Regions from separate parts of the Peribacillus sp. FW305-BF15 genome, predicted to be linked through region 3. Evidence: riboswitches for the same ligand, from Rfam matches in the RefSeq annotation. Region 3 holds a riboswitch; each other region holds the start of a gene.
What was found. A riboswitch is a leader RNA that binds a small molecule or an ion and turns the genes downstream of it on or off. The one in region 3 is predicted to bind S-adenosylmethionine.
Positions count from the first base shown of each region.

Region 1: linked by a shared signal. The riboswitch ahead of AC3WLU_RS05195 (methionine ABC transporter ATP-binding protein) and the one ahead of AC3WLU_RS18195 (Na+/H+ antiporter NhaC family protein) in region 3 are both predicted to bind S-adenosylmethionine.
Region 2: linked by a shared signal. The riboswitch ahead of mtnW (2,3-diketo-5-methylthiopentyl-1-phosphate enolase) and the one ahead of AC3WLU_RS18195 (Na+/H+ antiporter NhaC family protein) in region 3 are both predicted to bind S-adenosylmethionine.
Region 4: linked by a shared signal. The riboswitch ahead of AC3WLU_RS07050 (O-acetylhomoserine aminocarboxypropyltransferase/cysteine synthase family protein) and the one ahead of AC3WLU_RS18195 (Na+/H+ antiporter NhaC family protein) in region 3 are both predicted to bind S-adenosylmethionine.

Region 1 is NZ_JBYSYV010000004.1:54,712-59,700, reverse strand. Features, by position in the region: gene AC3WLU_RS05210 (collagenase) at 1-123, shown strand, start outside; gene AC3WLU_RS05205 (nuclear transport factor 2 family protein) at 190-558, shown strand; gene AC3WLU_RS05200 (GNAT family N-acetyltransferase) at 626-1,099, shown strand; SAM riboswitch class I at 1,242-1,353, shown strand; gene AC3WLU_RS05195 (methionine ABC transporter ATP-binding protein) at 1,688-2,704, shown strand; gene AC3WLU_RS05190 (methionine ABC transporter permease) at 2,726-3,376, shown strand; gene AC3WLU_RS05185 (MetQ/NlpA family ABC transporter substrate-binding protein) at 3,398-4,270, shown strand; partial or broken gene AC3WLU_RS05180 (M20 family metallopeptidase) at 4,304-4,989, shown strand, end outside.
Region 2 is NZ_JBYSYV010000021.1:16,803-21,791, reverse strand. Features, by position in the region: gene AC3WLU_RS19995 (carbon-nitrogen family hydrolase) at 1-454, opposite strand, end outside; gene AC3WLU_RS19990 (pyridoxal phosphate-dependent aminotransferase) at 554-1,726, shown strand; SAM riboswitch class I at 1,845-1,998, shown strand; gene mtnW (2,3-diketo-5-methylthiopentyl-1-phosphate enolase) at 2,107-3,339, shown strand; gene AC3WLU_RS19980 (2-hydroxy-3-keto-5-methylthiopentenyl-1-phosphate phosphatase) at 3,346-4,005, shown strand; gene AC3WLU_RS19975 (methylthioribulose 1-phosphate dehydratase) at 4,002-4,631, shown strand; gene AC3WLU_RS19970 (cupin domain-containing protein) at 4,656-4,989, shown strand, end outside.
Region 3 is NZ_JBYSYV010000017.1:61,634-66,622, forward strand. Features, by position in the region: gene AC3WLU_RS18190 (chromate transporter) at 1-442, shown strand, start outside; gene AC3WLU_RS18195 (Na+/H+ antiporter NhaC family protein) at 595-1,911, opposite strand; SAM riboswitch class I at 2,101-2,208, opposite strand; gene AC3WLU_RS18200 (SOS response-associated peptidase) at 2,543-3,214, opposite strand; gene AC3WLU_RS18205 (hypothetical protein) at 3,274-3,429, opposite strand; gene hutG (formimidoylglutamase) at 3,753-4,709, opposite strand.
Region 4 is NZ_JBYSYV010000005.1:152,607-157,595, reverse strand. Features, by position in the region: gene AC3WLU_RS07075 (acyl-CoA dehydrogenase FadE) at 1-162, shown strand, start outside; gene AC3WLU_RS07070 (arsenate reductase family protein) at 304-660, shown strand; gene gcvH (glycine cleavage system protein GcvH) at 756-1,139, shown strand; gene AC3WLU_RS07060 (toprim domain-containing protein) at 1,235-1,600, shown strand; gene AC3WLU_RS07055 (thioredoxin family protein) at 1,604-1,912, shown strand; SAM riboswitch class I at 2,058-2,165, shown strand; gene AC3WLU_RS07050 (O-acetylhomoserine aminocarboxypropyltransferase/cysteine synthase family protein) at 2,265-3,575, shown strand; SAM riboswitch class I at 3,693-3,805, shown strand; gene AC3WLU_RS07045 (methionine ABC transporter ATP-binding protein) at 3,959-4,989, shown strand, end outside; gene AC3WLU_RS07040 (methionine ABC transporter permease) at 4,986-4,989, shown strand, end outside.

The sequences.
Region 1 (4,989 bases), on a different contig from region 3:
GAAAAAAAAGATTTAGACATATTAAAGAAAATAATAGATGACAGCTATGATTTAGGTTTCTCAAAATCCTTCAAAAGACATACTAACATTGAAATCAATGAATTACATAAGTTCATCAATTGAAGTCAATTGAAGTATTACAGATGCTGAAAGGTTGTTTTCGTTAATAGAAAAAGGAGGACAAGATGAATGGACAGGGAATCTTCATTATTAAAAGAGCATTTGTATCAGCTGGAGGAGAAATTGTTAAAATCTGAAGTTCGTACATCTCCAGAAGAGCTTTCATCCTTATTGAAAGATGATTTCTTTGAGTTCGGCAGTTCGGGTAACATATGGTCAAAAAGCGATTTTATGGGGCAAGAGGGTGCCGGAGCGGTGAACATGACCCTAAGTCAATTTGAGATGCATCCATTGTCTGATGATACCGTGTTAATTACATACCGGATTTTTGATGAAGATAAGCTGGAACATACCTTAAGAAGTTCAATCTGGAAATGTGCGAATGGAAGATGGCAGATGTTTTTTCATCAAGGCACAAAAACAAAAGGGCCCCTTTAAGACTATTATTTATGAAAAAGAAAGTTTTCCCTGCTTGAAAACTATTTCACTAAAATGATAAGGGTGGATGAAGTTGATCTTTCGTACCATTGATACGGACAAAGATAAAGATACTATCATTAAATTCCGGAAAGATTCCTTTATTGTAAGTTTTGGAACTGATGCGGGTTTTGGAGATGAACATGCCTATCTGCAACGAATGGAAGAAAGGGTACGCAAATTTCCGGATGGACAGGTGATCATTGAAAAGGACCAAGAACGGATTGGACAAATGGAACTTCAAATTCGTGAGTATGAAGGAACTGAAATTGGCTATGTGAATCTATTTTATCTTATTTCCGAATACCGCAGTAAAGGCCTTGGCAAGGAATTGGTCCGCTACGCAGAAAACTTTTTCAGGCAATTTAATGTATCCGAATATCACTTAAGGGTTTCTCCGGATAATCAAAGGGCGATTTCTTTATATACGAATTCAGGCATGGTGAAGATAAGGGAAGAAAATGAAAAATACCCTGTATGGAGAATGAGCAAATCATTATAAAAGTAGAAATATAAAATATATTGATATAATAAAAAAAGTATCGATTCACTATACTATGAAACTATTTATCGCGATGAAAAATATGGTTGACTTTAGCGAAATTAGAATATATAGTGAAGGACATAATTAAATATAACGTTAATTCTTATCAAGAGATGTGGAGGGACTTGGCCCTATGATACCTCGGCAGCGGGTTTTTACTTTTGTAAAAATACTGTGCTAATTCCAACGGACGAAAGTTTGAAAGATAAGAAGGAGCTTTTCTTAGATAATTAATTTAAGAGTTTACTCTTTTTTATGTCTAAAAGAGGCCTCTTCTGTCTGATGACGGAAGAGGCCTCTTTTGTTTATTCAAAATGTATATGGTTATTTTGAGAATGGGTGCAATTACTCGTGAGTTTCGCGCAATAATCGTGAGTTTGGTGTAATTATTCGTGAGTTTGGCGCAGTTACTCGTGAGTTTGGTGGATTTACTCGTGAATTTTGCAGTTTCACTCCTGAATTTTAACTCTATCATTATGAAACGTTGCAAAGCTCTTCTCTCTGGATAAGGAATTCGTACAAATAAACAGCATGGGGGGAGATTGGATGATTGAGTTTCAGGATGTTAAAAAGGTTTATCAAACAAAGAAACAGACTGTCGAGGCTTTGAAGGGCATTGATTTGACAGTGGAAAAGGGGGATATATTCGGGGTAGTCGGTTATAGCGGGGCCGGAAAGAGTACGTTGATCAGGTTGGTCAATTTGCTTGAACATCCTTCAGATGGTTCGGTGATTGTTGGTGGCAAGGATTTAACCAAATTAAGCCCGAAGGAATTACGGGCAGAAAAGAAAAAAATCGGGATGATCTTTCAGCATTTCAACTTATTAAACTCAAAGACTGTTTTTGATAATATTGCTATGCCGCTGGTTTTATCGGGAACTCCGGCTAAGGAAATTCAAAAACGTGTAGGCGAGCTGTTGGAGTTCGTTGGCTTATCGAGCAAAGCAAAGAGTTATCCGGAACAATTATCCGGCGGGCAAAAGCAGCGGATCGGCATTGCGAGGGCATTGGCTACGAATCCATCGATCTTATTGTGTGATGAAGCTACGTCGGCATTGGATCCACAAACAACGAGTGCAGTTCTGCAGCTCTTAAAAAAAATTAATAAAGAATACAATATCACCATTTTGCTAATCACTCATGAGATGTCTGTCATTCGGGAAATTTGCAATAAGGTAGCGGTCATGGAGGGCGGCTGCGTCGTTGAACAAGGTTCGGTTTTCGAAGTTTTTGCCAAGCCGCAAACGGATATTGCAAAAAACTTCGTGAGAACGGTCATACATGACGAAATTCCACAAAGTTTCTTAAAAAGCATAGGGTCCCATATCCCGATTATTTGGAAAATTAATTTTATTGGAACTACTTCGGGTACTCCTTTACTTTCAACCATCTCGAAGAAATATGATGTTCATTTAAGTGTCTTATCAGCCAATATTTCTGAAATCCAGGAAACGCCTTTCGGGAATTTGATCATCGAAGTGACCGGGAGCAAAAATGAGGTCGACAAGGCTTATCAATATATTAAAGATGAGGGGATTCTCGTCCAGGAGGTGCAAGTATAAATGGGTAATACGCTTTGGGGTATGGAAATAACGGCAGACCAGCTGTCGACAGCTTTCGGTGACACACTTTATATGGTAGCCATCTCATTGATATTTTCCGGATTGATCGGGCTTCCGCTCGGTATCCTGCTTGTCATTACAAGAAAGGGTCACATCCTGGAGAATAAATGGATTTTTAATGTATTGAATCCGATCATCAATATCCTGCGGTCCGTTCCTTTCATCATCTTGCTTGTAGCACTCATTCCGTTTACAAGAATGATTGTCGGCAGTGCGATCGGAACGAATGCGGCCATTGTTCCGCTAATCTTTTACGCGGCTCCTTATATTGCCCGGCTTGTGGAAAACTCGCTGTTGGAAGTGGACAAAGGGATCATCGAGGCAGCTCAGGCGATGGGGGCGACAACATGGCAAATCATTTACCGCTTTTTGATTCCCGAGGGACTTAGTTCGTTAATCCTGACATTTACAACAGCGACAATCGGGCTTGTTGGATCTACGGCGATGGCAGGTGCTGTCGGTGCAGGCGGGGTCGGGGATTTAGCCTTGGCTTACGGTTACCAAAGGTTCGATACGATGACGATGATCGTCACAGTGGCGGCGCTCGTGATCATCGTTCAATTATTGCAATCCACCGGGAACTTTGTTTCAAGAAAAATAAGAAGAAGATAAAACGAACAGGAGGCAGGAAAAATGAAAAAAATCTTATTAACGATCATTGTATTGGCATTGGCCATCGTGGCTGCAGCATGCGGGAACGATGAGGGTGCATCAGGGAGTTCGGATGATGTGAAAACTGTGAAAGTCGGTGTCAGCAGCGGGGATACGAGAACATGGGAATACATTGTCGATTTGGCGAAAGAGGAAGGACTTAATATCGAACTGGTCACTTTCAATGATTATATCCAACCGAACCTTGCGTTAAGCGAAGGTGAAATTGATGCCAATTCATTCCAAACCGTCGCCTATTTCGATGAATTCGTTCAAGATCAAAATCTGAAATTGGAGGCCATCGGGTCGACTGTCATTGCACCTATGGGCCTTTATTCGAAAAAACATAAAAGGCTCAAAGATCTTCCGGATGGTGCTACGATAGCCGTTCCGAATGAAGCAACAAACTTTGGCCGGGCACTGCTCCTGCTTCAGGAAGCTGGATTGATTACATTGAAAGAAGAATTCAATGGATCGGGATCATTGGAAATCATTAAGGAAAATCCGAAAAACTTGAAAATCCAGCCTGTTGCTGCCGGCAATACACCGCGTCTATTGGATGATGCCGATGCTTCAGCCATCAATAATAACTTTGCCGTCGAAGCAGGCCTTACATTAAAAGATTCTTTATTCCATGAAAGTAAAACGGCGAAACCATATATTAATATCATTGCAGTTAAAAAGGGAAATGCCAATCGTCCTGAGCTGCAAAAATTAGTGGAGCTTTATCAATCGAAAGAAGTGGAAGCGTTCATTGAAAAAACGTTTAAAGGAAACACCATTCCTGCCTATGTTTCTGTAGATGAATTAGTGAATTATCAAGACGCTTGGACAAAACCAGCTAATGAAAAGTAATGGATGCATTCAAGAAAAAGGGGAGATTAAGACATGGCGAGAGAATCAGTGCTAAAGCAGCATAAGCAAATCATTGAAGATCATATCGACCTTCATTCCGAATTATATATCGAAACGAGCCAAGCCATTCATGCCAAACCTGAAATTGGGAATCAAGAGTTTTTCGCCTCGGATACATTAACCGGAATACTTCAAAATGAAGGATTTGAAGTGACCCGCAATATTGCCGGGCATGAAACAGGGTTCATCGCCAAAAAAAACTCTTCAAAGAAAGGACCTACAATTGCCTTTTTAGCCGAGTATGATGCATTGCCGGGTTTAGGCCATGCTTGCGGCCATAATATCATCGGCACAACGAGCGTGGCGGCAGGCATTTCCCTGGCTCAAGTGCTGGAGGAAACGGCGGAGAGGTGATCGTTTTCGGAACACCGGCTGAAGAGGGCGGGCCGAATGGAAGTGCAAAAGGAAGCTTTGTGAAGCACGGTCTATTTGATGGGGTGGATGCGGCCATCCTTATCCATCCTGCAGGAAAAACGGGTGTAACAAGTCCGTTTTTGGCTGTCGACCCCCTTGATTTTCATTTTTACGGGAAGTCAGCACATGCAGCAGCTGCACCTGAAGAAGGCGTGAATGCACTTGACGGGGTGATTCAGCTGTTCAATGGCATTAATGCTTTGCGTCAGCAGCTCCCGGCCGAGGTCAAAATTCACGGAATCATC
Region 2 (4,989 bases), on a different contig from region 3:
GGAAACGAATGTCATAACAAACGAACCCGGCACATATTTTTTCATCAAGAGTAAATAAACCATCTTTTTCACCTGGCTGCAGGAAATGATGTTCATCCATTAATTGAAATAAGTGAAGCTTATCATATTCTTTAATGAGCTTTCCGTGTTTATCGATGATGATCATGGTGTTATAGATTCCCTTGCTTGTTTTTTTCGCAATGGAACCGCCGATGATGTGAAACTGGTGTTTCTGTGCCTGTGTTCTAAGAAATTCAATCGTTTTTTCTGCCTCTTGATCAGCAATATCATTCAGCCTGGTCAAGTCGTATCCGGTTGTCCAAAGCTCTGGTAATATGACGATATCGGGTTCGGACCGAGCTGCTTTTTCCATCCATTGTTCTGCAACCTGAAAATTGATATCTGGTTGCCCGAAAGCTATATCCATTTGAATACAAGCTATTTTCCACTTCATCGTTTAAACCCCCCACATGTAAAAAATGCTTTACAAGACTACGATAAACATATATCATTTGTGACTAGAATTTCAAGAAATTTCAGAGAAGGTGTATAAATGGTGCAATTCGAAAAATCCGGACTGCTTCAGGACCTGCCCAAGCAGTTTTTTGCTTCACTGGTCGCAAAAGTCAATGCAATCACGGAGCAAGGACATGATGTCATTAATTTAGGCCAGGGGAACCCTGATCAGCCGACGCCGGAACATATCGTCAAAAGTTTGCAAACTGCCGCTGAAAAAACAATTAATCATAAATATTCGCCATTCCGGGGACATCAATATTTAAAAGATGCTGCTGCCGTCTTTTATGAACGGGAATACGGTGTCAAGCTGGATCCGAATAGTGAAGTGGCGATTCTCTTCGGGGGAAAGGCAGGTCTTGTCGAACTTCCGCAGTGTTTATTGAATCCAGGTGATACGATCCTTGTTCCAGATCCCGGCTATCCGGATTATCTTTCCGGTGTTGTTTTAGCCCAGGCAAAGACCGAACTGATGCCCTTGACAGAAGAAAATGATTTTCTTCCGAAATACGATGACATACATAAAGAAGTTCTTGATAAAGCCAAAATGATGTTCTTGAATTATCCGAATAATCCCACAGGCGCTTCTGCAACTGAAAGTTTCTTTGATGAAACCGTCTCCTTTGCAAAAGAACATTCAATTTGTGTGGTCCATGATTTCGCCTATGGGGCGATCGGATTCGACGGAAAAAAACCGATAAGCTTTCTCCAGGCGGAGGGAGCGAAGGATGTAGGAGTTGAAATATACACTCTATCGAAAACATACAATATGGCAGGGTGGAGAGTCGGCTTCGCAGTGGGCAATAAGAGTGTAATAGAAGCTCTTGAACTTTTACAAGACCATCTTTATGTGAGTCTCTTCCCGGCGATACAAGAAGCTGCGGCAAGCGCTTTGCTTGACTCACAGACCTGTGTAGAGCAGTTAGTGCAAATGTACGAGGGGCGAAGGAATGTTTTCATTGAGGGATTGAGGTCCATCGGATGGGAAGTCAAAGCTCCAGCGGCATCGTTTTTTGCCTGGCTCAAGGTACCTGGAGGTTTTACGTCCGAGAGTTTTGCGGACTATTTATTAACGCATGCCCATGTAGCTGTTGCCGCAGGGAATGGGTTCGGTGAATTTGGCGAAGGTTATGTCAGGGTAGGGCTACTGACTTCGGAAGAACGGCTGCAAGAGGCTGTGGAACGAATACGGACATTAAACTTATTTTAATGCAATAAGGTTCACCTTTAAATAGTTAAAACTTATTGACAAAGTAGGAATTACCTGTCAGAATACAAAATAAATTCTTAATCTTTCGATACTTGGATGCAACTTATATATCAGCGTTTTCTTATTTTGAGCAGGTGGAGGGACTAGCCCGATGAAGCCCAGCAACCGACTGTAATTCCATTGTAAAATGGGGCGGAATCCTTCCGCCGGATTTTTTTGAAATCCACAAGGCACGGTGCTAATTCTTGCAGCCGATGGCTGGGAGATAAGAAGATGGCTTTTTAAAGCCTCTTCTTTATGAAGGGGCTTTTGCCATTTTGAGACCATCTCAGACCAATAGTGACATCGAGAGTTTACTAACGTGTTATAGGAGTGATCAGATGAGCGAGATAGTCGCTACTTATTTAATTCATGACCTTATTGGAAATCATGAGAAAAAAGCAGAGAGCATTGCCTTGGGTCTGACTGTCGGGACATGGACGGACTTGCCGCATTTGGTACAGAAACAACTGGAAAAACATAAGGGACGCGTCGTATCGGTGACCCCCCTATCTGAAGAAGAGAGGGCAAACAGCTACTTTAATCGGAAAGTATACCGTTCGCTGATTAAAATTGCCTATCCGGCAAGGAATTTCTCCAATGATTTACCTGCAATCCTTACGACGGTCTTCGGCAAACTTTCATTGGACGGTGAAATAAAACTGATAGACTTGGATTTTGTCGGTGATATTCAAAAAGCTTTTCCCGGGCCGCAATTTGGCATTGAAGGCATAAGGGAAAAGCTTGGCGTATTTAACCGGCCCTTGGTGATGAGCATCTTTAAAGGCGTATTGGGAAGAGACCTAACATTTCATAATGAGCAACTGAAGCAACAAGCATTGGGAGGTGTCGACCTAGTTAAGGATGATGAGATCCTCTTCGACCAGGAACTGACTCCATTTTTCGATAGAATAAAAACGGGTAAAAGAATATTGAATGAAGTCTATGAAACTACTGGCCACCGTACTTTATATGCTGTCAATCTATCTGGGAAAACTTTTGAATTATTGGATAAGGCAGAGCAAGCGGCTGAAGCAGGGGCAGATGCTTTATTGTTCAACGTTCATACATATGGTTTGGATGTATTGCAGGCCTTGAGTGAACATGATCGTATAAAGCTGCCGATCATGGCGCACCCCGCATATAGCGGGGCATTGGCATCTTCATCATTTTATGGTATCGGCTATCCATTATTGCTTGGTAAATTAGTAAGATTATCAGGTGCGGATTTATCCTTGTTCCCTTCCCCTTATGGAAATGTCGCACTTGAAAAAACGGAGACCTTAGCGATTGCTGAAGCTCTGACAAGAGATGAACTTTCATGGAAAAAAGCCTTCCCTGTTCCTTCTGCAGGCATTCATCCGGGCATGGTTCCGGACCTGATCAAGGATTTCGGGCTTGATAGTGTGATTAATGCCGGAGGCGGAATTCACGGGCACCCTGACGGAGCAGAGGGCGGTGCCAAGGCATTCCGTTCTGCTGTGGAAGCCGTTCTGGCAGGAAAGGAACTTTCTGAAGCGGCGGATGAGGAAGAAACCCTAAAAAAAGCTCTTGTGTTGTGGGGAGGCCTTTAAGAAATAATGAAACCGATCATCTTTTGTGATTTTGACGGAACGATCACCAACACAGATAATATCATTTCAATTATGAAGAAATTTGCGCCTCCGGAATGGGAAGCGTTGAAAGACGGTGTCCTTCAGCAAAAAATCAGTATATCTTCAGGAGTTGGGGATATGTTTTCCCTGCTTGATAGTGGCTTGAAGGATGACATCATCCAATATGTAAGAAAAACCGCCGGCATTCGACCAGGGTTTTATGAATTCGTTGAGTATACGAAACAAGCCAATATCCCTTTATATATTGTAAGCGGGGGCATGGATTTTTTCATTTCACCCCTTTTGAATGATATCTTGCCAACAGAGTCCGTTTATTGCAACCATGCATTTTTTGATAAGGAAAAGATTTATATTGAGTGGCCACATGCTTGTGATGAGCAATGTAATAATGATTGCGGTTGCTGCAAGCCATCCATTATGAGGGAAATTGCGGGTCCGGAAGATTTTAAACTCGTTATTGGAGATTCAGTTACGGATTTTGAAGCGGCAAAACAGGCCGATTTTGTCATAGCCCGTGACATATTGCTTGAAAAATGCGGTAGGGAAGGAATTCCACATCAAGGATTCGAAACATTTTTTGATGTAATTGACATTATAAAGCAGCAGGAGGTGGTTAAAGCGTGAACACTCATTCTAAAGAATGGCTTGAGTTGGCAGATATTAAAGCTGAACTGGCCGAAAGGGATTGGTTTATGGGAACAAGCGGGAATTTGTCCATCCGCGAACCCAAAAGCCCTTTCTTTTATATTACCGCAAGCGGTAAGGATAAAAGGAAGCAATCGGATACGGACTTTTTACTGGTGGATTTAAAAGGAAAACCAGTTGAAGATACGAACCTAAGACCATCGGCCGAAACTTTACTTCATACAGACATTTACCGAAAAACCAATGCGAACTGTGTACTCCATGTCCATACAGTTGAAAATAATGTGATTTCGGAATTGTACGGAGATGAAGGCCAAGTTTCCTTTCGTAATCATGAAATCATTAAAGCGACCGGTCGGTGGGATGAAGATTCGGAGCTTCGGATTCCAATCATATATAATCACGCTGACATACCGTTGCTATCCGATAAGTTCAAGCCGCATGTCGAAGAAGACTCTGGCGCTGTGCTGATACGCAATCATGGCATTACGGTTTGGGGCAAAAGCGGATTCGAGGCAAAAAGAATACTTGAAGCCTGCGAATTTTTATTTCAATATCAACTGTTACTTAATCAACAAAAGGCGTTTGCAGGTTCTATAAGATAAATACTCATAGAGGAGGAATGAATGATGGCGACGATCAGATTCCATGAAACAAACGAGGTTATTGAAAACGGTGAACAGGTAAAAGGTTTTTTAGAAACACACGGGGTAATTTATGAGCAATGGGACATTTCTAAATTACCTGCACATCTTGTAGAAAAATACGATCTAACAGATGCTGACAAGGAGGAAATCCTTGTAACGTTCCAATCAGAGATAGCGGAAATCTCTGAAAGAAGAGGCTATAAAGCCCATGATATCATCACATTATCCGATGCAAATCCGAACTTGGATCAAATGCTTGAAAACTTTAAGCAGGAACACCATCACGAAGATGATGAAGTGCGTTTCATAGCAGGTG
Region 3 (4,989 bases):
GCATGGATGGATGACTACGCAGGAATTCACCGATATAATCGCCATTTCCGGGATGTCCCCAGGACCTGTCACCGCCAATAGTGCTATTCTCGTTGGCTATTCGACTGCTGGGTTAGCAGGAGCCATATCATCTGCTCTAGGAATCTTGCTTCCTGCCATTATAATCGTAACCGTTATAGCCACATTTTTCAGCAAATTGAATCATTATCCAGTTGTTCAATCCATGTTTTATGGATTAAGACCGATTGTCACTAGTTTGATCATCTTTGCAGCGATCAGTTTAGCACTTTCCAATCATATGATAGCCGTGAACGTTTCATGGCATACGATAAGCTTATTAATCGTTTTTGGTTTATCGTTATTTGCCCTAATGAAATTACGCTGGCATCCAGCCTATATAATTATTCTTTCCGGTTTAGTAGGTGTTGTCCTCTATTCATGACAGGTGTCTCACACACAACCATCATTAATTTGGACCGGAATTAAGCAAAAAAATTGAAAAGTGCGAGAAAACTTTATTATGTTTATGTATTTACCATACAGAAAACACCCTGCATCCAATGATTCAGGGTGTTTTGTTATTATATTCTCTTTTTAAGAGGTACGTTTCTTCATTTCATCATTTCCCGGCTGAAACCGTGGAAAACCAATCAGGATGGCAATGATGCCACAAAGTCCAATCAGGATTGGGTAATATGAATACGGCAAGATGCTTAACGGAGAAATTTTTGCTACCCCTGCTGCAACAAGCAGTTGTGCTCCATATGGGATCAACCCTTGGATACAACATGCAAAAATGTCAAGGACGCTCGCCGATTTCCGCGGATCAATCCCATATTTTTCAGAAATATTTTTGGCAAGTGGCCCGGCAATGATAATCGAAATCGTGTTATTTGCCGTTGAAAGGTTCGTTAAACCAACAAGCCCCGCAATGCTGAATTCCGCCCCTTTTTTCGATTTGCTATTTCGTGTCACTAGGTGGAGTAAATAGTCAATGCCACCATTATGTTTGATTACAGCTACCATACCTGCAATTAAAATGGCAAGGAAGGAGATTTCATACATTCCCGCCATTCCTTCTCCAACTTTTTGAATGACACCCAACGGTTGATAACTACCATCAGCCAAGCCGATGATTCCGGCAAATACGATTCCGCTGGAAAGGACCAAGAACACATTGACTCCTGCCAATGCAGTGACCAATACGCAAAGATACGGAAGAATCTTCACCCAATCATAAGACTGTTGGGAAATGTCAGCCTGTTCACCCATCGTTAAAATTCCTAGGATGGCACATGTGATGATGGCTGCAGGTAAAACGATGAAAAAATTCACTTTAAACTTATCCTTCATTTTCGTTCCCTGAGTTCGGACAGCAGCGATTGTCGTATCTGAAATGAATGAAAGGTTATCCCCAAACATCGCACCACCAATAACGGCTGCCATTGAAAGGGCAAGTGAAATATCAGTTTGTTCACTAATCCCTACCCCGATAGGTGCCAGGGCAACGATCGTTCCCATGCTTGTCCCCATGGATAGAGAAATAAAACATGCGATGATGAAAATCCCCACCATTAATAGATTTTGGGGGAAAACAGCTAAGGCAAGATTCACGGTTGATTCAACTGCCCCCATGCCATTGGCAACTTCGGCAAAAGCGCCGGCCAAAAGGAAAATGATAACCATTAACATAATATTGGCGTCCCCGGCACCTTTACAGAAGATATCAACCTTTTCATTGAATGTCTCTTTCCGATTCATCGCCAATGCAGCTGCCGATGCAATGGAAATCGCTACAATCACCGGAAATGAATAAAAATCTTTAGTGATGATTCCGGATCCAATAAATAAAATTAAAAATACGACAAATGGGATCAATGCCCATGGATTCCCTTTATTGTTTGCACTCATGATGTACACCTCTTTTTATTTTTCCCGCGACATGTGTCACAGCTCTTATTCTATTAACAGTTTTCGCAAATAACTCCAATTTGAACCTACCTGATTTTCCAGTCATGGAGCTGTAGCAAAAAACTGGCATAAAAAAGACCCCTTCTATTTAACAACAAGAAGAGGTCTTTTAATTTATAAAAAACACCCTCCTTATCTTTCAGGCGAAAATCAGCCTGCTGGATTTGGCACAGCACTCCATTTAAGTCCGCTGCCGAGACATCTTCGGGCCAGTCCCTCCGTCTCTCTTGATAAGAAGATTACATTATATAATTATTTAAAAATTACGATGCCTGCCAGAAAAGTACCACGCTGGAAACTTGCCTGAGTTCGTGACATCGAAAGTCGTTTTGAAAAGCAAATATAACAGTACAGCATTTTGTCTATTTTCGCAAGGGTTTATTTTTAAAGTGTTTCACATGCACTCCTTACTGTTTATAAAGAGATCTAAGTTGATTGGAGCGGGTGAGCGAGACTCCTGGGGGAAAAGCGAGTGCCTGGAGGCGACGTCAAATTGTACAAACCATAAAAAAAATGCAGACAAACTCGATCTTCATCGAGTTGTCTACATTCTGAGAGGCCTAATGAACTCTCAACAAATTTGTTGGATTAGGTTAGGTGTATTATTTTTAGTCGAGTTCACATCAGTCGATACTTCAAATGCTTCCATCTGTTCCGAATCGAATGATTTTAAATACTGTTGCAGATATGCAGGATCATTAATGGAAGGATTCAACCAATCTTTTTCATCTTCTGGTTTTAGGATGACAGGCATGCGGTCATGAATGCTGGTCATTAGCTCATTTGGCACAGTTGTTATAACAGAGCACGAATAGATGCTGATGCCTTCAGGAGATTTCCAGGATTCCCAGAGACCGGCCATTCCAAATGGAGCATGATTCTTCAGTTTTATCCGCATCGGTATTTTTCTTTCTGGTGTCTTCTTCCATTCATAAAAAGAGTCAGCGATTATCAAGCATCTCTTCTTCTTATACGCATTCCTGAAGCTTGCTTTCTCAGCAATGGTTTCCGCTCTGGCATTGATCATTTTGTAGCCCGCTTTTTCGTCTTTTGCCCAGAAAGGAATGAGTCCCCACCGAAGATATCCAAGCCGGTTCCTTACCCCGTCATTAATGACGGAGAGCACGGATTGGGAGGGAGCAATATTGTAGCTGAATTGGTATTCCTCATCAAATGACCCTTGGATATCAAACCGTTCTTTTATTTCTTCTATGTCAGTGAAAAGAGTGAAACGTCCACACATAATATCGCCACCGTATTAATATTTATTACAGTGTATCAAATGGAATGGGCAGGCACAAATCAGCTTTCTAAAATCTTGATATCAGTAAATGGTTGATTAAATAATTCGCTGGAAATCAAAAGAGTGCCAAGGACTTCTCTTTCATCTTCAGCTTTAATGATTTCCGACAAAATTAAGGTACTGCCATTCCTGACCGTTACTTTATATTCATTCATGGAATCCCTCCTCAAAAGGCTAGATGGTTGTTATTATAAACCAAAAACCCACAAGTATCAGTATTGAACTTGGCAGAGGCATGGAAAATCCACATGCCTTTATACTTTAAATGGTTAGTCGAACGAAGCAATGCCAAGGACCATGAATCCTTGTGAAGGAGGCGCAAAAAACTGTCCATGAATGATTCATGGACAGTTTGGGGGCTTTAAAGGTTTTTCGCTTCAATATTGAAGATAACATTAAGGAAAGCCCCAACAGTCGATACGAAAAGAAACGCTCTTTCTGGGAAGACCGAATTGGAGTTGCCGCCATCCCATGTCCATTATTTAAAATGCAGCAAAACCTCATTTATTAAATGCCCTGCCAATGTAACGGTCTTATTATTTTCGTCCAATGAAGGGTTCACTTCAGAGATATCAAATGAGAGGATCTTTTCATTCGATACGATATGCCTAATAATGGCACGGACCAATTTCGGATCCAGTCCAAACGGCGATGGTGCACTTACCCCAGGTGCGTAGGCTGAATCAATAACATCCGAACATAATGTAAGCATGATATAGTCATTTTCCTTAGCGAATTCATTTATCCTCCGCTTCGTTTCATCCATTTCGTATAATGACAAATCTTCTTCCAATATGTAGTCGACATTACTCCTCTCTGCAGTTTCAAACAGTGCCTTCGTATTCCCCTGCTTCTGAATTCCGACACATAAATAGCCACAACTTTGATCTTCGTCCAAAATCTGCTTAAACATCGTGCCAGATGAAGTTTCATTTTCATAAGGCCTCATATCAAAGTGAGCGTCAATATTAATAATCCCTAGTCTAGCTTTTGGTCCAATGGATTTCCTAATCCCAAGATAATGGCCATACAGGGTTTCGTGACCTCCCCCAAGTATGATAGGAATCGCTTTACTCTCCAAAATCCGGGCAACAGCTGATCCCAGTTGAGATTGGGCGGCTTCCATCTCTGTACTTTCACATATTACATCGCCAGCATCCACCAGCTCGGTTTGGGAAGGTAAATGACAAGGTAATTTTGCCAACGATTGCCTAATATGATCAGGACCCTCGGCAGCACCAACCCTGCCTTTATTCCTTTTGACGCCTTCATCACATTTAAAGCCAATCAGTCCAAAAGTTCGTGATGCATTGGAAGAGGTGGCTAATTCCGAAATGGGTGCCAAGCGCACTCTTTGGTGGTATCTGAAGCTGTCCAGGTCAGTTTGGGAATCAATTCTTCCATTCCAATATTTTAAAGTCGGGTGAGTATACATAATTTCTCCTTTATTTTAAAAATTCCGAAATATCTTTCTTAAAAATTATAATAGAGATAATGTATAATTACCAATACAAAAATTTAATATTTCTATAGAAGGTCAGCGTACATTTATGATATTGACAAATATATCTGTTGGAGAATATCTTCCTTGTATCCGTTTGACATTGCTGCTCAAGCCAGTAGATTTAGCAAGGGCGTATCGATTTTGCCTATAAATAAAATCCACAAAAAGCCCAATTTCTCGGTGTTGTAAAGAGAGAAATTGGGCTTTGGCA
Region 4 (4,989 bases), on a different contig from region 3:
CAGCATGCAAAGGAAACGTTAATTGCAGTGGAAACAGGCGATACTCTTCGCATCATGCTTTCGTCGCTCCGTAAGCTGACAAGACACACTCCAATCAATGTCATTGCGAAAAAACGCGAAGCATCCGTCAAAGTAATCGAAACGGAAAAATATGCTCTTTAAGCAATGAGTCAGAATCCGTAAAGGGAATGCCCGTAAAGGCATTCCCTTTATTTCCTTTGATGAAATCGCATTGGAAATTCAAAAGACATTTCGTTGTATTGCGTGGTAAAAACGGGTATTCTATTGATAGGTGGTGAAATGATGGGCTTAACATTATATTGGTACCCAAAATGCGGTACATGCCGTAATGCGAAGAAGTGGCTGGATAATCATGAACTGCAATATGAAGCGATCCATATAGCGGATAATCCCCCTTCGCGAACTGAAATAGAACAACTATATAAAAACAGCAATTTGGAGTTGAAGAAGTTTTTCAATACTAGCGGTCAAAAATATCGGGAGCTGGGCTTAAAGGATAAGCTGAAAGAAGCTTCTGAAGCAGAGATGCTTGATATATTGTCCACAGATGGAATGCTTCTGAAAAGGCCGATTGTTACGGATGGCACCAAAGTGACGGTAGGATTCAAAGAAGAGCAATTCGAACAGGTATGGAACTGAAATTTCACAAAATATTTGGTTAATTCCTTACTTAAACAAACAATCTACCTTATAATGGAATAGATAAAATAAGATGTACATATGGAGGGTTAATTATGACAACAACACCAAAAGAACTTCGTTACACTAAAGAACATGAATGGGTCAAAACGGAAGATGGAACAGTGCGCATTGGAATTACGGCATTCGCACAGTCCGAGCTAGGGGACATCGTATTCGTTGAGCTTCCGGAAATCGGCGATGAATTGAAAGCGAACGAACCATTTGGAAGCGTTGAATCCGTTAAGACCGTTTCTGAGCTTTATGCACCTATCAGTGGCAAGGTTGTTGAAGTGAACGAAGATTTAAGTGACAACCCTGAATATGTAAATGAGTCCCCTTATGAAAAGGCATGGATGGTCGTGCTTGAACCGTCTAATAGCAGTGATATTGAAAACTTGATGAGCGCTGAAGAGTATGAGAGTTTAATCAACGGTTAAAAAAGAAAGGAGAGGGGGGACTGAAAAGGCCTGCTCTCTTTTTCATTTGTACAGTGGGTGAGTTGCGCACATAATTCGTGAGATGGAGTGATGACATGGAGTGGGGCGAATTCGATAAAGTGATCATTGTAGAAGGCAGTTCCGATAAAAGAAAAGTTGCCTCCGTTTTAAATGAAGATGTGGAAATAAGATGTACGAATGGGACCATATCATTAACTAAGCTGGATGAATTAGTGGATGAATTGATGGACCGTGATGTTTATCTCCTTTTTGACGCAGATGAATCAGGAGAAAAGCTGCGGAAGCAGTTCCGAAGGGAAATGCCGGAAGCGAACCACCTGTATATTAATAAAATGTACAAAGAAGTGGAGAGCTCACCCGAACATCATATCGCAACTGTGCTCCTATCTGCCAATATGAATGTGAAAATGAAATTTTTAAGTCAAAGGGTGAACGACTAATTGATGCAGGAATGGAAAGAAGAAGAGTGTAAGCTTGCTGTTGAAAATGGGGAAACCTTTTGCTTATATTTATATACACCTTTATGCGGAACCTGTCAGGTGGCCTCCAAGATGCTGACGATATCCTTGGAGCTTTTCCCCGAATTGAAGGCAGGCAAAATGAATATGAACTATATCCAAGCAATTGCCGAATCATATGAAATCGAAAGTGTTCCTTGCTTATTGCTTTTCAAAGAAGGGCAGCTGCACAAGAAAATATATGCCTTTCAATCCGTTCCTTATTTGTACGGATTGCTTAAGGAAATCAGTTAGGAAACCAATCAGAACCGCGGTTGGTTTTCTTTGTTGCTGACATTTGAATGAGAGCAGGAAATAAACAAAGAATATTCTAACAATTCATTGACTGATTTAATCTAAAATGCTATATTTTGAATTAAGTAATGGCAGAATTTAATAGTTCTTATCAAGAGTGGCGGAGGGACTGGCCCGACGAAGCCCGGCAACCGGTATAAATTTTTATATACGGTGCTAATTCCAGCAGAGTGTTGGCTCTGGTAGATGAGGTGTATTCTTGAAACCTCTTCTTATTGAAGTGGTTTTTTTGTTTATAAAAAGCCAGATTTCATATAAATCCAACTAAATCCATAGAAAAAGGTGAAATTAAATGTCAGAGAAAAAGTTGCGTTTTGAAACATTGAGTGTTCATGGCGGTCTGCAAGCTGATGAAACAGGTGTCCGTGCCGTTCCTATCTACCAAAGCAATGCATACTTGTTCAAGGACACCGACCATGCAGCAAATTTATTTGGCCTGAAGGAGAATGGCTATATATATTCACGGCTTCATAATCCCACGGTCAGCGTTTTTGAGGAAAGAATGGCCTTATTGGAAGGCGGTATCGGCGGATTGGCAACGGCAAGCGGAATGGCTGCCATCTCACTTTCAATCCTGAATATTGCTGCTGCAGGGGATGAGATTGTTTCAGCCTCTACATTATATGGCGGTACGTATAACCTTTTCGAAAACACTCTTCCTAAATATGGGATCAAAGTGAAGTTCGTTTCTCCCGATGACCCTGAGAATTTCAAAAGGGCGATTACACCAAGAACTAAAGCCATTTTTGCTGAAACGATCGGAAATCCAAGTTTGAGGGTGCTCGATATTGAAGCGGTAGCGGAAATCGCCCACGAAGCCGGCATACCTTTAATCATTGATAATACCTTCGCGACACCGTATCTTTGCAGACCAATTGATTTTGGAGCGGATATTGTCATCCATTCCGCTACAAAATGGCTTCTTGGAAATGGAACGACGCTAGGCGGTGTCATCGTTGATGGAGGGAAATTCGATTGGAACTCGCCGAACTATCCTGGCTTCACGGAGCCTGACCCAAGTTACGACGGTCTGGTATACGCCGAGGCAGTTGGCCCTGCCGCATTCATAACGAAAGCCCGGGTCCAGTTACTACGTGATTTGGGCCCTGCGCTAAGTGCCCAAAGTGCATTCCAGTTTACGCTTGGACTTGAAACGCTGCATGTAAGGATGAAAGAGCATCTATCAAACACCAAGTCTGTCATCCAATATTTAAAAAACCATCCTGCCGTGACCTGGGTTTCACATCCTGGTGATGAGGATCATCCCGATAAAGCCCTTTCGGATAAATATTTGCCAAAGGGAGCTGGATCTGTCGTGACATTTGGGATTCAAGGTAATCGCGAAGCTGGGGCAAAACTTATCAATTCGGTGGAATTATGGTCCCATGTGGCGAATGTAGGGGATGCGAAGAGCTTGATCATCCACCCAGCAAGTACGACCCATCAACAATTGAATGAGGCGGGTCTTGCGAAAGCGGGTGTAAGCGCCGATCAAGTCCGTTTATCGATTGGGATTGAAAATGTAGACGACTTAATAGAAGATTTGGAGCAGGCAATTGAAAAGGCGACGAACATCGTCTCCTTGACTTCCAAAACGCTTTAAGCAAAGTTCCTGTTCATTCTTGTACTAGAAATAATATACATTGCGCTCCTTTTTTATCTATGATAAAATTTCTCCATACTAAAGAACTTAATGATGTACAAATATTCTATATATTAGCTCTTATCAAGAGAGGTGGAGGGATGTGCCCGATGAAACCCGGCAACCGACAAGGAGATTTCCTTGGAAAGGTGCCAATTCACACAAAGTTTAATCACTTTGGAAGATGAGAGGAAGGCCTGTTTCTTCACCTGCCTTTCTGCTCATGCAGAAAGGTTTTTTCTATTTTAATTGGGAAAACTTTTACATGATAGGAGAAACAGACTAATAATGTAGAGAAATCAACTAAGTTCATAGGTTTTATTGGATAAAAGAGGTGAGGGTTAATGATTACATTGACGAAAGTCAGTAAGCTGTTCCGAACAGGAAAAGGAAACAGTGAGACGATCAAGGCTGTAAATAATGTGAATGTTGAAATAAATAAAGGCGAGATTTTCGGGATCATCGGTTACAGTGGAGCGGGGAAAAGTACTTTGATCAGAATGCTCAATGGATTGGAAACACCGACAGAGGGATCCGTTGTGGTGGCTGAAAAGGAAATTTCAAAAATTAAAGGGGCTCAGCTCCGTAAGGCCCGTCAAGAAATCAGCATGATTTTCCAGCATTTCAATCTATTATGGTCAAGGACCGTTCAGGAGAATATATCTTTCCCGTTGGAAATTGCAGGTATTTCTAAACCTGAACGCACCAAGCGTGTGAACGAATTGATCAAGTTAGTCGGACTTGAAGGCAGGGAAAAGGCCTATCCTTCGCAATTAAGCGGAGGGCAAAAGCAAAGGGTGGGCATAGCCAGGGCTCTGGCAAATGACCCTAAAGTGCTGCTGTGTGATGAAGCGACTTCTGCATTGGATCCGCAGACTACCGACTCCATACTCGAATTGCTTGTTGACATCAATCAGCGTTTGGGATTGACGATCGTCTTGATTACGCATGAAATGCATGTAATACGTAAAATCTGCCATCGCGTCGCCGTGATGGAAAGCGGGCAGGTTGTTGAACAGGGTCCTGTCCTGGATGTCTTCAAGAATCCTAAAGAACAAATGACGAAGCGTTTCGTGCAACAGGTAACGGAACCGGAAGAAACGAAAGAAACGATGGACCATTTGCTCGAACGCTATCCAGCAGGCAAAGTGATTCAATTGACCTTTGTAGGTGATCATGCAGAAAGCCCATTGATCACCAAGCTTGTACGTAACTTCGAGTTGGATGTCAATATCGTTCAAGGTAAGATATCCCAAACAAGAAGCGGTTCATATGGAACATTGTTTATCCATCTAGATGGCAAAGAGGATGAAATGCTCCGCGCAATCGAATTCATTAGAGCACAGCAGGTAGGCGTGGAGGTGATTACTCATGC